Regions from separate parts of the Methylobacterium nodulans ORS 2060 genome, predicted to be linked through region 1. Evidence: riboswitches for the same ligand, from Rfam matches in the RefSeq annotation. Region 1 holds a riboswitch; the other holds the start of a gene.
What was found. Region 1 has a riboswitch for thiamine pyrophosphate ahead of thiC (phosphomethylpyrimidine synthase ThiC). Riboswitches for the same ligand answer to the same signal wherever they lie in the genome.

Region 1 (6,219 bases):
ACCCGGTGCGCCACGCCCTCATGGCCTCGACGTCATCGGTCTATGGCGGAAATCCGCGCACGCCCTTCCGCGAGACCGACACCGTGGCGACGCCCCTCACCATCTACGCCGCCTCCAAGATCGCCGGGGAGGCGATGGCGCATGCCTATGCGCATCTCTGGCGGATCCCGACGACGGCCTTCCGGTTCTTCACCGTCTACGGCCCCTGGGGCCGACCGGACATGGCCCTGTTCCTCTTCACGCGGAAGATCCTGGCCGGCGAGCCGGTCGAGGTCTTCGACCACGGGCGCGCGGTCCGCGACTTCACCTATATCGACGACCTCGTCGAGAGCATCGTTCGGCTGATCGAGGTGCCGCCGGGGCCGGAGCCGGTTTCGCCCGCCGATACCCTGAGCCCGGTCGCGCCCTTCCGCATCGTGAATATCGGCGGGGGCGCCCCGGTGACCGTGGGGGCGATGCTGGACGTGCTCGAAGCCGCCCTCGGGATGAAGGCCACGCGCCTGCTGCGGGACCTGCCCCCCGGCGACGTCTCGCGGACGGAGGCCGAGACGCGGCTGCTGGAGGATCTCATCGGCTATGTGCCGGCCACGCCCGTGACGGTCGGCATCCCCGCCTTCGTGGCGTGGTACCGGGAGCATTACGGGGCATCCCCGTCTGGCGCCGGAGCCTGACGGGAGGAGCGCCCTACGCGGTCCTCCCCTTGGTCTCGCGGATCAGCGAGACGAAGCGGTCGAACAGGTAATGGCTGTCGCGCGGGCCGGGCGAGGCCTCCGGATGGTACTGGACCGAGAAGGCCGGGCGGTCGGTGAGGGCGAGCCCGCAATTCGAGCCGTCGAACAGCGAGACATGGGTCTCCACCGCCGTTTCGGGCAGGCTCTGCCGATCGACCGCGAAGCCGTGGTTCATCGACACGATCTCGACCTTGCCGGTGGTCTTGTCCTTCACCGGGTGGTTCGCGCCGTGGTGGCCCTGGCCCATCTTCACGGTCCGCGCGCCGAGCGCGAGGCCCATGAGCTGGTGGCCGAGGCAGATGCCGAAGGTCGGCACCTTGTGGTTGAGGAGGGTGCGGATCACCGGCACGGCGTATTCGCCCGTCGCGGCCGGATCCCCGGGGCCGTTCGACAGGAAGACGCCGTCGGGCTTGAGCGCCAGAATCTCTTCCGCCGTGGCGGTGGCCGGCACGACGGTGACGTCGCAGCCCGCCCGCGTGAGAAGCCGCAGGATGTTGCGCTTCACGCCGTAATCGATGGCGACGACCCGCAGGCCCGCGCCCTGCTCGCGGGTGCCGTAGCCCTGGCCGAGCTGCCAGACGGTCTCGCCCCAGGCCGAGGGCTCCCGGCTCGTCACCGGCGGAACGAGGTCGAGCCCCTCCATGGAGGGCAGGTCGCGGGCCCTGGCCTTCAGCGCCTCGCGGTCGAAGCGGCCCTGCGGATCATGAGCGATCACGGCATTCGGCATGCCGCGGTCGCGGATGAGGGCGGTGAGCGCCCGCGTGTCGACGCCCGTGATGCCGATGATGCCGCGCGCGCTCAGCCAAGCGTCGAGGTGGCTCGATGAGCGCCAGTTCGACGGGTTCGTCACCGCGGCGGCGATCACCGCGCCGCGCACGCCCGAGGCCGGGGCCGCGTCGAGGCTCTCCAGATCCTCGTCGTTGGTGCCGACATTGCCGATATGCGGGAAGGTGAAGGTGACGATCTGGCCCGCATAGGAGGGGTCCGTCAGGATCTCCTGGTAGCCCGTCATGGCGGTGTTGAAGCAGACCTCGCCCGCCGACTCGCCGGTCGCGCCGATGCCGAAGCCTTCGAGGATCGTGCCGTCGGCCAGCACCAGCAGGGCGGTGGCGACCGGCTCGGCCCAGCCGTCGTGAGGCGCGGGGGCGCCCGCGGCGTCGTCTTGCAGCATGATCGTGATCTCGCTTATGTCGCGCGGACGGCAGACACGCCCGAGGGCGGTTCGCACGGGAATTTGTCCGGCACGGCGTCTTTAAGGGGCGCGCCCCGACGGGGTCAATGTGGGCATCCCGCGCAGCGCTCTCAAGTTCCTCACGCGACACGGAGACCGGGGATCATGCTGCGGGAGCGCCTCACCGCCGAGATGAAGGAGGCCATGAAGGCCGGCGACAAGGCGAAGCTCGCCACCGTCCGCCTCATCCAGGCCGCCCTCAAGGACAAGGACATCGAGGCCCGCGGCCTCGGCAAGGGACCGCTCGCCGACGAGGAGATCCTCGCGCTACTCCAGAAGATGATCAAGCAGCGCAACGAGTCGGCTTCCCTCTACGAGCAGGGCGAGCGGCCCGAACTCGCTGCCGCCGAGCGCGCCGAGGCGGCGATCATCGCCTCCTTCCTGCCCCAGCAGATGGACGAGGCCGAGACCCGCGCGGCCATCGAGGCCGCCATCGCCGAGACCGGCGCGGCGAGCCCCAAGGACATGGGCAAGGTCATCGGGGCCCTGAAGACGAAATATGCCGGGCGGATGGACTTCGCGAAGGCGAGCGGCCTCGTGAAGGGGATGCTGGCCGGGGGCTGACCGCCCCCGTCGACCAATGGAGGCGGGAAACGCTCCGTTCGGAGATCGTTGTCTCGCCCGGCCTCCGCCCGCTCTCCCTTTTCCCGGGTCGCATTCCGCTGCCCGCTCCAGTCGTCCGGGAAAGAGGATGTCACGGTCATTCAACCCCTTTGCGGCTCATCCGCCAGGGTTGGCGCAGCCGTGGTCAACTCATGCCCTGATCCCATCCGCTACGCGCTCCGAAGCGTCCCAAGCGGCGCCGTGCGGCCCGGCACGATGTGGAACGCCTGCGGCCGCATGAACAGGAAGCGCGCGGGCGTGTGGCGCACAAGTTGCTCGATCACGAGCGGCACCGCCACCGCAGCCGCCGTCACGACGAGCGACGCCAGGCCCACATCGGGGATCGCGCCCGTCTTCAGCAGCGCGAGGCGGGTCGCCGCCATCGGCAGGAAGAAGGCGAGGTAGATCACGATCGAGCGCTCGCCGCAGTGCCGCAGGGCCGCCGTTACCGGACCACCAGCCCGGACGAGCAGGGAGGCGCCCGTCACGATGGCGAGCGCGCCCGCCGCGCCGAGGAGAAGGCTCACCACCGGCAGGCTCGCCAGGGTCGGATGGCCGTCGAGGCCGGAGGGTGAGAAGGCGAGGAAACCGTCCATGACCGCCCAGGCGGCGAGAGCGGCGAGGGCCGGAGCGACGTGGCGCCGGGCGCTGTCGGTCAGCGCGAAGATCCGGTCGGCGAAGAGCGCCCCGCCCAGGAAGTAGACGTAGCGCTCGCAGAACTCGTCGATCAGAAGAGAGCCGGTCTCGATCGGCAGGATCTCCAGCAGGGCGGCTGCGCCGAGGAGCAGCGGCCAGGGCACCCGGCGCAGCAGCTTCGTGGCGACCGAGAAGACCGCCAGCAGATAGATGAACCAGAGCGTCGAGTAGGGCTCGACGAGCGCATGGGCGAGGTGAAGCGCGAAGGCGCCGGGACCCGCCCCGTCCGTGATCGGCCCGTACTTCACCGCCGACTGGATCAGGGTCCAGAGCAGGTAGAAATAGGCGAAATGCACGACGCGCCGATCGGCGAAGAGGCGCCAGTCGCGGTCGAGCACGCGCCCGACGAACAGCCCCGAGAGGAGGAAGAAGTCCGGGATGCGGAAGGGCTTCGCGAAGGCCACGACCGTATGCAGGAAGCCCTCGCTTCCCATCGCGTCGCCTACACCGAGGGTCGAGTGCATCATCACCACGAGGATGATGCAGATGCCTTTGGCGACGTCGACCCAGGCGAGACGGCCGGGTGCGGCAGGGGGGCGGTCGGACATGGCGGGCCTCGCAGGGACGGGATCCGGGTTGCCCCGATCTTGGCGCCGCACCCGTAAAGGCCGCATCTCGGATCACCGGACGATGACGAAAGGGTTGACGAAGTCTGGACAGACTCTAGCGCGGCTGGCGCTTCGTCTCCCGCCGGGAGCGGGTCATGCGGGTCGCCGCATGGAAATCGTCCGGCTTGGTGCGGATCCAGGCGAGGAAGCGGGCGATTTCCGGATCCTCCCGCAGGCGCGCCACGTCGGCGAGGCGGCGGGCGATCTCGGCCTCGCTGTAACGGGCATGGATCGCCGAGTGGCAGATCTGGTGCAGCCGCACCGTCTCGCCGTGGGTGCCGCCCTTGAGCTTCGGGGTGAGGTGGTGGCGGCTCTGGCGGGCGCCCGGAGGAATGGGTCGCTCGCAGAGCGGGCAGATCGCCGCGGCGGGCGAGGGCGGGCCGTGGGTCGAGGGATCGTCATCGCGCCAGCGTCGGGTTCGCCGCCCCACCTCATTCTCTCCGGACAGGCTCGCGGGTCTTGAGCTCGGGTCTTGGGTTCGGGTCTTGGGTTCGGGTCTTGGGCCGACGGAGATCCGCCGGCCCGCCCGATCTGGGGGGCGTGCGGCCGCCCGGCGAGGCCCCGGCGCTGCGGCGGATCGCGCACAATTGACAAATCCACCGGCGCCGCAGAGAGTTCGGGCGTTCCGAGGGGGGCCCCGCATGGGGCTGAGAGTGGGCTTCACGCGCCCTGACCCTTGAACCTGATCCGGGTCATACCGGCGGAGGGACGGGAACCACCGCGCGATTCGCCCCCCGCACGCCACGGTCACTGGTCCGGATCTCCTCGAACCGGGAGAGATCCATGAACGCCCCCGTCATCCCCCCCAAAGGCCTGCCGCAGAGTGTGACCACCGGGCCGATCGCCGGCTCCGTGAAGGTCTATGCCAGTCCCGAGGGGCGGCCTGACATCCGGGTGCCCCTGCGCGAGATCGGCTTGAGCGATCCTTCCGAAGCGCCGGTGCGTGTCTACGATCCCTCCGGCCCCTACACGGAGAACGAGGCCAAGGTCGACCTCGCGGCCGGGCTGCCGGAGCTGCGCGCGCCCTGGATCGCGTCCCGCGGCTACGCCGCCGTGACGCCCCGCGCCGTCAAGCCGGAGGATAACGGCTTCGTGGGCGAGGATCGGCTGGTCGCCCCCTGTCCGGCGAAGCGCACCATCCGCAAGGCGGCGCCGGGCCAGATGACGACCCAGTACGAGTTCGCCCGGGCCGGGATCATCACCGAGGAGATGATCTACGTCGCGCACCGAGAGAATCTCGGCCGCAAGGCGATGCTGGAGCAGGCCGAGGCCAAGCTCGCGGATGGCGAGAGCTTCGGCGCGGCGATCCCGCCCTTCATCACGCCGGAATTCGTGCGCGACGAGGTCGCCCGCGGGCGCGCCATCATCCCGGCCAACATCAACCACACCGAACTCGAGCCGATGGCCATCGGCCGCAACTTCCTGGTCAAGATCAACGCCAATATCGGCAACTCGGCCGTGACCTCGTCGGCTGCCGAGGAGGTCGAGAAGATGGTCTGGGCGATCCGCTGGGGCGCCGACACCGTCATGGACCTCTCGACCGGCCGCAACATCCACAACATCCGCGGCTGGATCCTGCGCAACGCGCCGGTGCCGATCGGGACCGTGCCGATCTACCAGGCGCTGGAGAAGGTCGGGGGCGATCCCCTCAAGCTCGACTGGGAGGTGTTCAAGGACACGCTCATCGAGCAGGCCGAGCAGGGCGTCGACTACTTCACCATCCATGCCGGCGTGCGCCTCGCCCATGTGCCGCTCACCGCACGGCGCGTCACCGGCATCGTCTCGCGCGGCGGCTCAATCATGGCGCGCTGGTGCCTCGCCGGGCACCGGGAATCGTTCCTCTACGAGCGGTTCGACGAGATCTGCGACATCATGCGGGCCTACGATGTCTCGTTCTCGCTCGGCGACGGGCTGCGCCCCGGCTCGATCGCGGATGCCAACGACGCGGCGCAGTTCGCGGAGCTGGAGACCCTGGGCGAACTCACCCGGGTGGCCTGGGACAAGGGCTGCCAAGTGATGATCGAGGGCCCCGGCCACGTGCCGATGCACAAGATCAAGGTCAACATGGAGAAGCAGCTGCGCGAGTGCGGCGAGGCGCCGTTCTACACGCTCGGGCCGCTGACCACCGATGTCGCGCCCGGCTACGACCACATCACCTCGGGCATCGGGGCGGCGATGATCGGCTGGTTCGGCACCGCAATGCTCTGCTACGTGACGCCCAAGGAGCATCTCGGCCTGCCGAACCGCGACGACGTGAAGACCGGCGTCATCACCTACAAGATCGCCGCCCACGCTGCCGACCTCGCCAAGGGCCACCCGGCCGCGCAGCTGCGCGACGACGCCCTTTCCC
Region 2 (6,219 bases), 3.0 Mb from region 1:
CTGCGATCGCCCGCGCGATCTGCGATCGCCAGCACCTCAGCATGAGGAGCGGGGCGGATTCCACTCACGTCAGTTTCTATTCAGACGCCGACGGCCCGCGGATGCGCAAGTCGCCGCAACGTCACCTTGGCAAGACCCGCATCGGCCACAAGAGCATACCGGGAGCCTTGCCTTGGCCGTGCGGGCTGCCCATCTCCGCCCCATGCCGCACGCCCAGCCGACCGACCGATCCCATCCGCTGCCGACGGCCGAGGCGGACGGATCCGAGGCGAGCGCCATTCCGATCGGGCTGTTCCGGGCCTGCGTCGCCCTGCGCGACTGGCTGCTGAGCGAGGGCGCAAGGCTGCCCGAATCGGGCGACGTTCTCGCGGGCCTGGCCCTGCGCCTGAACGATCTCGGCGTGCCGGTCGACCGGGCGACCACCGCCATCGACGCGCTTCATTCGGAATATACCGGGGTCGGCCGGTTCTGGACGCGGGAAGATGGGGTGTCGCTGCGCCTGTTCCCGCACGGCGAGGCGTCGGATCAGGCGCTCGCCCGGAGCCCCTTCGCGCATATCTACGCCACCCGCGAATGGCTGCTCCTCGATCTCGCCGAGACGCCGGACGATCGTTTCGCGATCATCCCGGAGCTGAAGGCCGGCGGCTACCGGCACTATCTTGCGGTGCCGCTGTTCTTCACCAACGGCACCAACAACGGCGTGACCTTCGCGACGCGCTCGCCCGAGGGCTTCACGGCCGAGAGCCTCGCCATCCTGCGCTTCATCGTGCCGACGCTGTCGGCCGTGATGGAGATGCGGGGCCTCAACACGCGGCTCGACCAGGTGCTGCGGATCTATGTCGGCGACGGGCCGCACCACGCGATCCTGTCGGGCTCGATCCGCCGCGGGCAGGTGGAGCGGATCCGCTCGGCGATCCTGTTCGCCGACATGCGCGGCTACACGCAACTCACCGCCTCGCTGACGCCAGAAGCCTCCGTCGAGCTCCTCAACACCTATTTCGACTGCCTGGTGCCGCCGATCGAGAGCGAGGGCGGCGAGGTGCTGAAATACATGGGCGACGGCCTGCTCGCGATCTTCCGCGAGACCGGCGACGGGCTCGGCGGTGCGGCTCAGAGCGCGCTCACCGCCGCCCAGACCGCCCTGCGGCGCCTCGACGAGGCCAATGCCGCGGGCCGCTTCCCGGACCGGATCGCGGCCGGGATCGCCCTGCATCACGGCGAAGCGGCCTACGGCAATGTCGGCTCGGGTGCGCGGCTCGACTTCACGGTGATCGGGCGCGACGTGAACCTCGCGAGCCGGCTCGCCAAGCTCAACAAGGTGCTGAACGAGCCGCTCCTGATGTCGAAGCCCTTCGTCGACTTCCTGTGGGGCGACCCGGAGCCGCTCGGCTGCCACCCCCTCGACGGGTTTCCCGAGGAGATCGCGCTCTATCGGCCTGCGCGGAACGGTTGACGGCGGCGCGGGCCTCGCCCACATTCCCAGGCGTTCCAGGGAGATCCCCGACAAGGGGCTGAGACACCGATGGATCGGCGCCTTTCCGCCGATCAGCGCGGAAATCCTTCGAACCTGATCCGGCTCATACCGGCGTAGGGATTGGACGGGGTCCGCGGACCCGGCGCTTCAAGGACTTCGGCGGGCGCACCTCCAATCTCGACGGGCTACCGTGGAGACGAGGGTGCTCATGTCTTCTCCATCCCCGATCGGCCGGCGCCGCGGCGCGGAGGCCGACCCCGCCACCGACCGCCTGCCCGAGCGGGCCGATGTCGTGGTGGTCGGCGGCGGCCTGATCGGGCTGTCGATCGGCTGGCGGCTCGCGGAAGCCGGGCTCGCCGTGGCGGTGCTGGAGAAGGGGCGGGCCGGCGACGGCGCGAGCCTCGCCGCCACCGGCATGCTGGCCGCCGCCGCCGAGCACGAGCCGGGCGGCGATGCGCTCCTGCCCCTGGCGCTGGAGAGCCAGCGGCTCTGGCATCCCTTCCGCGACGACCTGGAGGCCGCGTCCGGCCTCACCATCGACTACCGGCGCGAGGGCACCCTGGTGATCGCGCTCGGCCGCGACGAGGTCGAACGCTTACGCTTCCGGCATGAGCTGCAGCGCCGGGCGGGGCTCGACGTGGCCTGGCTTTCCGGGCCGGCGGTGCGCGACCGCGAGCCGTCCCTGCGCCCCACCGTCACGGCCGGCCTGTTCTGCGCCGAGGACCATCAGGTCGATCCTCCCCGCGTGATGACGGCCCTCCGGCGGGCGCTGCGCGCCGCGGGCGGGCGCCTCGTCGAGGATTGCGCGGTCGAGGCGCTCGACCGGGCCGGCGGGCGCGTCGTCGGCGTCCGGACGGCGGCTGGCGCGGTGCGGGCCGGGACAATCGTGCTCGCCTCCGGCGCCTGGGCGGGGGAGGGCAGCCTCGTGCCCGAGCTGGCGCTCCCGGTGCGCCCGCTGAAGGGCCAGTCCCTCGCCCTCAAGACCACGCAGCGCAGCGGCCGGCTCGACCATGTGGTCTGGACCGAGCAGATCCACATGGCGCCCAAGAGCGACGGGCAGCTCATCGTCGGCGCCACCGTCGAGGAGATCGGCTTCGACCCGACCCTGACCGCCGGCGGCCTGTTCGCCCTGCTGGAGGGCGCGCGGCGCGCCTTTCCGGGCATTGAGGAGATGAGCATCGAGGGCGTCTGGAGCGGCTTCCGGCCGACCTCCGACGACGACGCGCCGATCCTCGGCGAGGCGCTGCCCGGCCTCGCCCTGGCGGTCGGTCACCACCGCAACGGCTACCTGCTGGCGCCGGCCACCGCCGCCGCGATCAGCGAACTCGTCCGCGGCGGCGCGCTCCCCGCCGTCGCCGCCCCCTTCGGCCTCGGCCGCTTCGCGCGCGCCGGGAGCCGCCTGCAGAGGATCCCATGAAGCTCACCGTCAACGGCGAGGCGCGCGAGAGCGCCGCCGCCACCCTCGATGCGCTCTGGCGCGAGGAAACCGCGGATCTCGATCTGCCGGGACCGCAGGGCTTCGCCATCGCCCTCAACGGAGCGGTGGTGCGCCGCCAGGACTGGGCGGCGACTGCGCTCGCGGAGGGCGACCGCGTCGAGATCGTCCGCGCCATGCAGGGCGGCTGAGGGCCGCCATGCAGGGCGGCTGAGGGCGCCCGCCCCGGACCACGGGGCCATCATCACGAAGCTGATTGCGTAACAGGAGTTCGATCATGACCATTGTCGCCCCCCTCGGCCGCGAGGCCGACGACCCGCTGGTGATCGCCGGGACGGCCTTGCGCTCGCGCCTCCTCATCGGCACGGCCGGCTACCCGACCCAGGCCATCATGGCCGAGGCGGTGCGGGCGAGCGGGGCCGAGGTGGCGACCCTGTCGATCCGGCGCGTGTCGCTGCGCGGCCATGGCTCGGACACGGTCTCACTGCTGTCCGGCTTCCGCTTCCTGCCGAACACCGCCGGCTGCGAGACCGCCCGCGACGCCGTGATGACCGCCGAGCTCGCCCGCGAGGCGCTCGGCACGAACTGGATCAAGGTCGAGGTCATCGGCGACCGCGAGACGCTCTATCCGGACGTCGCGGAGACGATCGAGGCCACGCGCCAGCTCGTCGATGCGGGCTTCGTGGTGCTGCCCTATTGCAACGACGATCCGGTGGTCTGCAGCCGGCTCGCCGATCTCGGCGCCGCGGCCGTGATGCCGATGGGCTCGCTGATCGGCTCCGGCATGGGCGTGGCGAACCCCGCCAACCTCGAACTGATCTGCCGCCGCTCGCCCGTGCCGGTGATCGTCGATGCCGGCATCGGCACGGCCTCCGACGCGGTGATCGCCATGGAACTCGGCGCGGCCGCCGTGCTGCTCAACACGGCGGTGGCCAAGGCCGACGACCCGGTGCGGATGGCGCGGGCCATGCGGCATGCCGTCGAGGCCGGGCGCCTCGCCTTCGGTGCCGGCCGCATCCCGCGGCGCGCCCGCGCGGAGCCGTCGAGCCCGCAGCTCGGCCTCGTCGGCTCGTGAACGGCCTTCCGGCCCGGCTCCTCTTGGTCACGGACCGGCACGGATCGGACCTGCCGCTCCTGCGGCGGGTCGGGGCGGCCCTGGAGGCGGGGGCCCGCTGGATCTGGCTGCGCGACCGGGACCTGCCGGAGGCCGAGCGCGCCGCGCTGGCGGCCGACCTCGCCCGGCTGGTGCGGGGGGCGGGCGGGCGCCTCACAATTGGCCGCGACGTCGATCTCGCGGCGCGGATCGGAGCGGACGGCGTGCAGCTCGCCTCGGCCGCGGTGGTGGCCGAGGCGCGGGCGCGGCTCGGGCCCGGGGCCCTGATCGGCCTCTCGGCCCATCGCCTCGCGGAGATCGCGGCGGCCCGGGAGGCCGGCGCCGATTACGCGACCCTCAGCCCGATCTTCGCGAGCGCGAGCAAGCCCGGCTACGGCCCGGCGCTGGGGCCGGCCGCGCTCGCGCAGGCGGCTCGGACCGGGCTGCCGGTGATCGCGCTTGGCGGCGTGGAGCCGGGGACGGCGCCGGCCTGCCTTGCGGCAGGCGCCGCTGGCGTCGCCGTTATGGGCGGGGTGATGCGGGCAGCGGATCCGGGGGCGGCCGTGCAGGCGCTGCTCAAGGCAATGGCGCGGGAACCGCGGGATCCCCTCTTCCGAGTGGGAGAGGGGTATGGGGATCGAAGATCCCACGTGAGGGTCCCGGACCCTTCAGAATAAAACCGAGACGGTGGTGCTGGCAGCGGCACGGTTCAGGATACTTGCTGCACCGTCTCCACCCTCACCCCTGCCCCTCTCCCGCACGGGAGAGGGGTTCCCCGCGCTTGTCTCGTCTCGAAAAGACCAACCGGAAACCGTCTCACACCCCTGCGGACGGCCCATAGGGCGGGCGCGGGATCGCCCGGTGCGCTGCTCGCAAGGCTGCCGACCAGCGCTCGCGCAGGTCATGGAAATAGGGCTCGCCCGCCTCGATCCGGTGCACGACCTCCGTCCGGCAGCTGTTGCGGCGGATCACCGCGAGGTCGATGGGCAGGCCGACGCCCAGATTCGAGCGCATGGTCGAATCCATCGAGATCAGCCCGACCTTCAGCGCGTCGTAGATGTCCGTCTTGAAGGTGACGGCGCGGTCGAGAATGGGCTTGCCGTATTTGTGCTCGCCGATCTGCAGGAAGGGCGCGTCCTGGCTGCAAGCCATGAAGTTGCCGGCCGAGTAGATCATGTAGAGCCGCATCGGCCCGTCGGCGATCTGGCCGCCGAACAGGAACGTGACCTCGAAGCGCAGCTGCGCCGCCTCGAACCCCTCGCGCTCGATCGCCCGCACGCGACGGATCGCCCGGCCGATGAGCTGGGCGGCCTGAAACATGGTCGGGGCCTCCAGGATGGTCTCGACGGCGCCCGTCTCGGGGTTCGCCACGCCCTCGTTAAGCAGGGCCACGACCGACTGGGTCACCGAGAGATTGCCCGCCGAGGCGAGCGCGAGCACCCGCTCGCCGGGCACCTCGAACAGGTGCAGCTTGCGGAAGGTCGAGATGTCGTCGAGACCCGCATTGGTGCGGGTGTCGGCGATCATGACGAGGCCGTCCTCGACCAGGATCCCGACGCAGTAAGTCATCGCTCAGCGCTCCCCTCGGCTCCCGCCGGCGCGCGTCCGTCCAACCCTCGCAAAGCCGGCGGACCGGGTCCAGTTGAAAGCGCTGGTCGTCAGCGAATGCCGAGGAAGCGCCGCACCCGGTCGAGCCAGCGGCGGCCCGAGGTCTCCACGGAATCGGCGACGAGGGCGCCCGCGATCACCGAGGCCGTCATGGTGAGGAAGTGGGCGAGCGGGAGATCGAACGGGAAGGCGGTCATCGGACTTAGTCTTGCGTGAGGTGAAGGCGTCGCAGAGCGGCCATGGTCGCCGCGCGCCGACCCCGGGCCGGGCTGCCGGTAACCCGGCCCCCACCCATAAGTCACGCCTGCCGCAAGGCAAGATCTCCGCCGTTCGCCGCCGCGAATTCGCCGTCCCGTCACAATTGCGCCACGGCCGGCCCCACTCGTCAGGACTGCGCCTGAGCCTGCGCTTGGGCCTGCACTTGGGCGCGGACGTCGTCCACGACCACGCGGACCGTCATCGTCTCGGTGCCGCCCCCCATCCGGCTGCCGCGCACCGGAGCGGCGTCGAGGTAGTCGAGGCCGACGGCCACCCGCAGATGCGCCTCCGTGGCGGAAATGCCGAAGCACGGATCGAAGCCGACCCAGCCGAGATCGGGCACCGCGGCCT

Region 2: linked by a shared signal. The riboswitch ahead of thiO (glycine oxidase ThiO) and the one ahead of thiC (phosphomethylpyrimidine synthase ThiC) in region 1 are both predicted to bind thiamine pyrophosphate.

What each region holds. Positions count from the first base shown of each region.
Region 1 is NC_011894.1:4,579,788-4,586,006, forward strand. Features, by position in the region: gene MNOD_RS21315 (NAD-dependent epimerase/dehydratase family protein) at 1-671, shown strand, start outside; gene carA (glutamine-hydrolyzing carbamoyl-phosphate synthase small subunit) at 685-1,902, opposite strand; gene MNOD_RS21325 (GatB/YqeY domain-containing protein) at 2,068-2,526, shown strand; gene MNOD_RS21330 (acyltransferase family protein) at 2,736-3,809, opposite strand; gene MNOD_RS21335 (HNH endonuclease family protein) at 3,925-4,299, opposite strand; TPP riboswitch at 4,488-4,595, shown strand; gene thiC (phosphomethylpyrimidine synthase ThiC) at 4,653-6,219, shown strand, end outside.
Region 2 is NC_011894.1:7,604,138-7,610,356, reverse strand. Features, by position in the region: gene MNOD_RS35570 (adenylate/guanylate cyclase domain-containing protein) at 203-1,453, shown strand; TPP riboswitch at 1,482-1,612, shown strand; gene thiO (glycine oxidase ThiO) at 1,683-2,891, shown strand; gene thiS (sulfur carrier protein ThiS) at 2,888-3,100, shown strand; gene thiG (thiazole synthase) at 3,187-3,984, shown strand; gene MNOD_RS35550 (thiamine phosphate synthase) at 3,981-4,679, shown strand; gene MNOD_RS35545 (proteasome-type protease) at 4,819-5,571, opposite strand; gene MNOD_RS48465 (hypothetical protein) at 5,661-5,807, opposite strand; gene MNOD_RS35540 (transglutaminase family protein) at 5,996-6,219, opposite strand, start outside.